2 linked regions of the Azospirillum brasilense genome follow. The protein of the gene in region 2 interacts with the protein of the main gene of each other region in a pairwise test. Links are inferred from orthologs where the notes say so. Each region holds a gene or a part of one and is shown on either strand. Other genes may lie near its edges.

Region 1 (3,564 bases), 960 kb from region 2 along the record:
GAGCGGGTCTGCAGGACCTTCGCCCCCTGCGACGCCAGCTCCAGCATCTCCTCGTAGGTGATCTTGGAGAGCTTGCGCGCCTTGGTGACGATGCGCGGGTCGGTGGTGTAGACGCCGTCCACATCGGTGTAGATGTCGCAGCGGTCGGCCTTCAGCGCCGCCGCCAGGGCGACCGCCGAGGTGTCGGAGCCGCCGCGGCCCAGCGTGGTGATGCGGCCGGTTTCGGTCACGCCCTGGAAGCCGGCGACCACAGCGACCTCGCCGGTGTTCATCCGCTTGTCCAGCTCCGCCGTGTCGATGGACACGATGCGCGCCTTGCCGTGCGTCTCGTCGCTGTAGATCGGAATCTGCCAGCCGAGCCAGGACCGCGCCTGGATGCCGAGCGACTGCAGCGCGATGGCGAGGAGACCGGAGGTCACCTGCTCGCCCGAAGCGACGATGGCGTCGTACTCGCGCGCGTCGTGCAGCTTGTCGATGTCGTTGCAGTATTTCACGAGCTGGTTGGTCACGCCGGACATCGCCGACACGACGACGGCGACCTGATGCCCCGCCTTGACTTCCTGCTCGACCTTTCGGGCCACGTTCTTGATGCGGTCGATGTCGCCGACCGACGTGCCGCCGAACTTGAGGACGATCCGCGCCATACCTCACACCATGTCTGGGCCGGCACATAAGCCGGCAGTCCGCGCCCCCGCTCTACCGTTGCCGGCGCGGGGCGGCGTATCCATACTCTGTCGCTCACAGCGAGGCAAGTTCGCCCCGCAATTGTTCTCGCAATCCAAGCATACGGGATTTCTTTCATGACCGCGACCGCCGGAACCGCAGGCACCGCAGGCACTGTCGACCCCCAGGACATCGCCCGCTTTTCGGCCATCGCCGCGGAATGGTGGGACCCCGCCGGCAAGTTCCGGCCCCTGCACCGGCTGAACCCGCTGCGGCTGGCCTACATCCGCGACACGCTGTGCCGCCGCTTCGGCCGCGACCCGCTGGCGGCGGAGCCGCTGAAGGGCCTGCGCATCGTAGACATCGGCTGCGGCGGCGGCCTGCTGTCGGAGCCTATGGCCCGCATGGGCGCCACTGTGGTCGGCGTGGACGCGGCCGAGCGCAACGTCCGCACCGCCGCCGCCCACGCCGCGGAGACCGGCACCCCCGTCGACTACCGCGCCACCACCGCCGAGGCCCTGGCCGCCAGCGGCGAGCGCTTCGACGCCGTGCTGGCGATGGAGGTGATCGAGCATGTCGCCGATGTGCCGCTGTTCGTGAAGTCCTGCGCGGAGCTGACGGCGCCGGGGGGGGCGCTGTTCCTGGCGACGCTGAACCGCACGCCGAAGTCCTTCGCGCTGGCCATCGTCGGGGCGGAGTACATCCTGCGCTGGCTGCCCCGCGGCACCCACAACTGGCGCCAATTCCTGCGCCCTGGCGAACTGGCCGCCGCCGTGCGCGCCGAAGGGATGGCGATCCGCGACCTGACCGGCATCACCTACAACCCGCTGTCCGACGAGTTTCGGCTGAACCCGCGCGATCTCGACGTGAACTACATGGGCTGGGCGGAGCGGGCCTGAACGTACAGAGCATCGGCGACGCGTACGGACGTACATACGTACGCGTTGCCGATGCTGGCGCTGATGTTGGCTGCAGAAGCGGTGGCATCGGGAGCCGCACAACGAAAAAACGGGAGGGCCGGCGGCTCTCCCGTTTTTTTCATGTTCACAGGAAACGCGCCTTACGCCGCGTGGCTGGCTTCGTGCTGGGTCAGCAACGCATAGATCGCGTCCGCCGAGTCCGAACCGCGCAGCTTCTCGCACATGGACTGGTCGCGCAGCAGGCGCGACACACGGGCCAGCGCCTTCAGATGGTCGGCGCCGGCATGATCCGGAGCCAACAGCAGGAAAATCAGATCGACCGGTTGCTCATCGATCGCATCGAAGTCGATGGGCCGCTCCAGCCGGGCGAAGACGCCGTGGACACGGTCGAGGTTGGGCAGCTTGCCGTGCGGGATGGCGATGCCATGCCCTACGCCGGTGGTGCCCAACCGCTCGCGCTCCAGAAGGACGTCGAAGATCGCCCGTTCGTGCTGGCCGGTCAGCTCGGACGCCTTGCGCGCCAAGTCCTGCAGGGCCTGCTTTTTGCTGCCGGCCTTCAGGTTCGGGAGAATGGCGTGCGGCGTGATGAGATCGAGCATGACGCTTTGGGTGTGGTTGGAACAGAGACCGGACTCAGGCGCCGGCCTTCTCCGCCGGGTCGACCCAACCGATGTTGCCATCGGCGCGGCGATAGACCAGGTTCAGGCGGCCATGGGCGCCGTTGCGGAACATCAGGGCCGGAGCGTCGGCGAGCTCCATGCGCATCACCGCCTCGCTGACCGCCAGGGTCGCGATGTTGGTTTCCATCTCGGCGATCACGATGGGCTGCGCCTCCTCGGCAGCGGCCTCTTCGCTCTCCACATGGGCCTCGTCCTTCTCCGCTTCCAGGATCTGGTAGCGGGCCGGGAAGGCTTCCTGCGCGGGGGCTTCGACGCTGTGGTGGTCGCGCAGACGGCGCTTGTAGCGGCGCAGGCGCTTGGCCAGCTTCTCGCACGCGGTGTCGAAGGCGGGGTACGGCTCGGTGGCGTCGGACGCGCTCTGAAGGACGATCCCACGACCGACATGGACCTGAATGTCGGCCTTGAACAGATGCGCTTCGCGCGTCAGGACGACGTTGGCCTCGATCGGCTTGTTGAAATACTTGCCGACGATGGTGTTCAGGCTGTCCGCGACGTGGGTGCGCAGAGCGTCGCCAACGTCAAGCTGCTTGCCTTTGACGGTCAGTTGCATTTTGGGATGTTTCCAATCTGGTCCGCGATAGACATAGGACGACGGAAGGCCGCCACGTGCGGACGGGGACCATAGTGACGGCGGTATGGGCTGTCAATCAAGGACGGCCCCCTCCCGGCCCGGTTACATGCGTGACATCTTGGCACGGCGTCGCTGCACCGATGACGGAATGCGCATCGCTTCACGATACTTCGCGACCGTCCGGCGCGCAATGTCGATCCCTTCACCACGAAGGATTTCGACGATTTTATCGTCCGACAGCACGTCCTCGGGCTTCTCGGCGTCGATCATCGCCTTGATGCGGTAGCGCACGGCCTCCGCCGAGTGGGCCGCCTGCCCGTCGGCCCCCTGGATGGCGGAGGTGAAGAAATACTTCAACTCAAACACGCCGCGCGGCGTCGCCATGAACTTGTTGGTTGTGACGCGACTGACCGTGCTCTCGTGCATGCCGATTGCTTCGGCGATGTCGCGCAGGATCAGCGGCTTCAAATGCGAGACGCCGTGGATGAAAAAGGCGTCCTGCTGCCGGATGATCTCGCTGGCCACCTTCAAAATCGTGGTGGCGCGCTGGTGCAGCGACTTGACCAGCCAGTTGGCCGACTGGAAGCGCTCGGTGATGTATTCCTTGTCCGCCTTGTTGCGGGCGGTGCCGGAGATGCGCGCGAAATAGCGGTGGTTGACCAGCACCCGCGGCAAAGTGTCCGGGTTCAGGTCGATCAGCCAGCCGCCGCCGGGGTTGGCGCGCATCAGG
Region 2 (3,690 bases):
AATGTTCGCCGGTTCCAGCGCCATCATCACCGGTGCGCCGTGCGGCTTGTCGAATTCGGCGTCCTGGGCGCCGACCAGACGGCCGAAATAGCCGGTCCAGCCCAGGGCGTCGGCTTCCGCCCGCAGGAAGCGGCCGGTCTTGTTCGAGACCACCGCCTGATAGATTCCGCGCTCGGCGAAGCCGCGCAGCAGGGATTCCGCACCCGGCAGGGGCCGGAGATGCTCCAGGTGATGCGCCTCGAAATAGGCGTAGAAAAGGTCGCGCGCGTCGGTCCAGCGCTCCCCGAAGATGCGGGGGAAGCTGTCGCGCAGCGACTGCTTGATGCGCTCCCTCGCCTCATCCTCGGTCCAGGCCGGATGACCGAAGGTGACCAGCGCGTGGTTCAGCGCGGCGCGCACCGTGCCCCAATTGTCGACCAGCGTGTTGTCCCAGTCGTAGAGGACGGCGCGCGGCAGCACGGGCAGGCGGTCGATGACGGCGGCGGCGTCGCTCATGACGGCACCCCGGCGGCCACGTAATCGAGATAGGCCTGACGCAGCGTCCGCGTGACCGGCCCCGGCCTGCCCTCGCCTACCGGCTTGCCGTCGATGCGGGTCACCGGCAGCGCGAAGGTACCGGCGGAGGACACGAAGGCCTCGCGGGCGGCGAGCGCCTCCTCCACCGTGAAGCTGCGCTCCTCCACCGGGATGCCGCGCTCGCCGGCCAGCCGCAGAAGCGATTGGCGGGTGATGCCGTTGAGGATCTTCCGCGACGGGGCGCGGGTCACCAGCACGCCGTCCTGCGTGACGATCCAGGCGTTGGAGGAGGCCCCCTCCGTCACTGTGCCGTCCGGATCGATCAGCCACGCCTCGTAGGCGCCCGATTCGGTGGCCTGCTGCTTGGCAAGCACCGGGGCGAGGAGACCGACCGTCTTGATGTCGCACCGGCCCCAGCGGATGTCGGGCACCGTGACCACGGCCACACCCTTCTCGAGCTGCTCCGGCTTGGCGAAGGCGGTGACCCGCTTGACGGTCATCACCAGAGTCGCGGGGATGCTTGCCGGGAACTTGAAGTCCCGCGGGGCGACGCCGCGGGTGACCTGGATGTACAGCGCCCCGTTGCGGACGCCGTTCCTCCGCACCAGCTCGCGGGCGATCATCGTCACGACGCGTGGCGCCGCCGGCCAGTCCATGCGCAGCTCCGACAGGCTGCGGCCCAGACGCTCCATATGGCCGTCCAGGTCCGCGAAGCGCCCATCGAGGAGAGTCACCACCTCATAGACGCCGTCGGCGAACTGGAAACCGCGATCTTCCACATGAACCGCCGCCTGCCGGTGCGGCAGGTAACGGCCGTTGACGTATGCCCATCGAGCCATGGAGGTTCTTTTTGTTGGTGCCAAAAACGATACGGGAGGCGATCAGAAGAATTCAAGCCGGACGGCGAACATCTTCTCCACCTTTTTCACCTGACCAGCGGTAGCCAGGATGATGACACGGTCCTTCGGACGGATCACCGTGGCCGGGCGCGGGATGATGACCTCGTCGCCGCGCACAATGGCGCCGACGATGACCCCGGAGGGCAGCTTCACCTCACGCAGCGGGGTGTTGACCACCGCGGAGGTTTCCAGCGCCTCCGCCTCGATGACCTCGGCAAAGCCGTCGCGCAGGCTGTGCACCGCGCGGATGCGGCCGCGACGGACGTACTGGAGGATGTTCGACACGGTGATGGCGCGCGGGCTGACCACCGCGTCGATCCCCAGCGGCGACACCAGAGAGGTGTAGGACGCCTTGTTGATCAGCGTGATGGCGCGCTTCGCCCCGTGCCGCTTGGCGAGCAGCGAGGAGAGGATGTTGCCCTCGTCGTCGTTGGTCACGGCGACCACCGTCTCGGTAGCGCGGACGTTGGCCTCCTCCAGGATCTCCGGGTCCAGCCCGTCGCCGTGCAGCACCATGGTGCGCGACAGGCGCTGCGCCACGAACTGGGCGCGGCTGCGGTTCATCTCGATGATGCGCGCGGTGACCTGGGGGTACTTCGCCTCCAGTTCCTCCGCCAAGCACAGCCCGATGTTGCCTCCGCCCAGGATGATAATGCGGCGGGCCTCCACCTCCTCGTGGCCGAAGGCGGCCATGGCGCGGTTCAGGTGGCGGTTGTCGCAGGCGAAATAGACCTCGTCGCCCGGCAGCATCTGGTCGTCGCCGCCGGGGATGAAGGAGCGGTCGTTGCGGATGATCGCCACCACCTCCAGACCCAGGTCGGGGAACAGGCCGGTCAACTGGCGCAGCGGCGTGTGCAGCACCGGGCAGGTTTCGGTGCAGAGCACGCCGACGACGCGGACCTTGCCGTCCGCCAGCGGAATCATGTCGAAGGCGCCCGGCACTTGGAGCCGGCGGGCGATGGCGCGCGCCACCGCGATCTCCGGGGAGATGATGACGTCGATCGGCATGTGGTCGCGGCTGAACAGGTCCGCCCAGATCGGCTTCAGATAGCTCTGGTTGCGGACGCGGGCGATCTTGGTCGGCACCTTGAACAGCGCGTGGGCGACCTCGCAGGCCACCATGTTGATCTCGTCGATCTGGGTGACCGCGATGATCATGTCGGTCTCGCCCGCCCCCGCCGCCTCCAGAACGTCGGGGTGCGAAGCGTGGCCGACCATGGCCTGCACGTCGAGCGTGTCGCTGATTCGCTGGATGAGTTCCGGCGAATGGTCGATCACCGTGACGTTGTTGCCCTCGGACGCCAGATAGCGCGCGATGTTCGAGCCGACCTGCCCGGCTCCGCAAACGATGACCTTCACGGCCTTTGCACCCTTCCCCGCCCATTTTCCAGGCAATTAGGATAGGGACCTTATCATTTTGCGGCAGAGCGCACCAACTCTATGTTTGCGAAGGGAAATACGGGCCGACATGCGAGCGTGGACAGGAAGAGGGGTGACGGATGCTCTCTGCCCCATCACCCTTCCCTCGGGCAATCATCGCGAAACGGAGACCCGTTTTCCCAGCCCTGGCGTCAGCTGTTGTCGATCGTGTAATAGAACTGCGTGACGACTCCTTCCGGAGCACCGTCCTTGCGGGTGTCGAAGTTGAAGTCCTGCGAGCGGCCATCGATGTTGACCGATCCCTGGAAATGGGCTGGCCCGTTGAAATTCACACCGATCAGCAGAAGCTGATTCACGCCGGCCTGCAGGTTGCCGGTCAGCACGACCTGTTCATTGATCGATTCGCCACCACCAATGCGGTTGTAAACTTGAGCGCCGTTCAAATAAGCAACAAGTTGGTTGTCGGTATAATTGACCGTCAGGACAGCAGTGGTCGCCATATTGTGATTCCTCCTCATAAAAAGAAAATGCTGTTTGTTGTTAAGCGCGCTCACAAGCCAATGAATATTTAGGCAATGCACTTCGATCAACACAAAATATGTTACTCGTAATTTCACAAAATATATAAATACAATTGTATTTAATGATTAATTGAAAAAAGGAAATAGTCAATTAAGATCAATTAAAATAATAGAATTACCGCAACACAATTCCAGAAGACGCACACCAACGACACAAGTCGGCAAGCACCGCCCTCAGACAAAATAAAAGCAGGTTCCCAAGCCGCCCGCGTTCGGGACATGCTCGGAAAACCTGCTTCAGGAGAAAAGACGGCGCCTCGTGCTTGACGATGCTGGACAAGCCTACTCGACGAACAGCTTGCCCTTCTCGCTGC

The links. The genes of interacting proteins can lie anywhere in the genome.
Region 1: the proteins of trkA (region 2) and ptsN interact in binary tests that used the Escherichia coli proteins (3 or more experiments, as listed by UniProt). The link is inferred for Azospirillum brasilense from one-to-one orthologs.

Annotation. Positions count from the first base shown.
Region 1 is NZ_CP059450.1:1,566,850-1,570,413, forward strand. The notes cover bases 454-3,138. They hold ptsN (PTS IIA-like nitrogen regulatory protein PtsN), read right to left. Parts: upstream 2,183-3,138; coding sequence 1,724-2,182; downstream 454-1,723. Other genes in these bases: H1Q64_RS20555 (aspartate kinase), read right to left, coding at 454-644; ubiG (bifunctional 2-polyprenyl-6-hydroxyphenol methylase/3-demethylubiquinol 3-O-methyltransferase UbiG), read left to right, coding at 801-1,562; hpf (ribosome hibernation-promoting factor, HPF/YfiA family), read right to left, coding at 2,217-2,813; rpoN (RNA polymerase factor sigma-54), read right to left, coding at 2,937-3,138. Outside these bases: more of H1Q64_RS20555, read right to left, coding at 1-453; more of rpoN, read right to left, coding at 3,139-3,564. UniProt on the Escherichia coli protein: Seems to have a role in regulating nitrogen assimilation.
Region 2 is NZ_CP059450.1:605,368-609,057, forward strand. What follows is about bases 587-3,397. They hold trkA (Trk system potassium transporter TrkA), read right to left. Parts: upstream 2,775-3,397; coding sequence 1,398-2,774; downstream 587-1,397. Other genes in these bases: H1Q64_RS16165 (D-amino-acid transaminase), read right to left, coding at 587-1,355; H1Q64_RS16175 (hypothetical protein), read right to left, coding at 2,987-3,295. Also shown: H1Q64_RS16160 (HAD family hydrolase), read right to left, coding at 1-495; more of H1Q64_RS16165, read right to left, coding at 492-586; H1Q64_RS16180 (sigma-54-dependent transcriptional regulator), read right to left, coding at 3,659-3,690. UniProt on the Escherichia coli protein: Part of the constitutive potassium transport systems TrkG and TrkH. May regulate the transport activity of TrkG and TrkH systems. Binds to NAD(+) and NADH.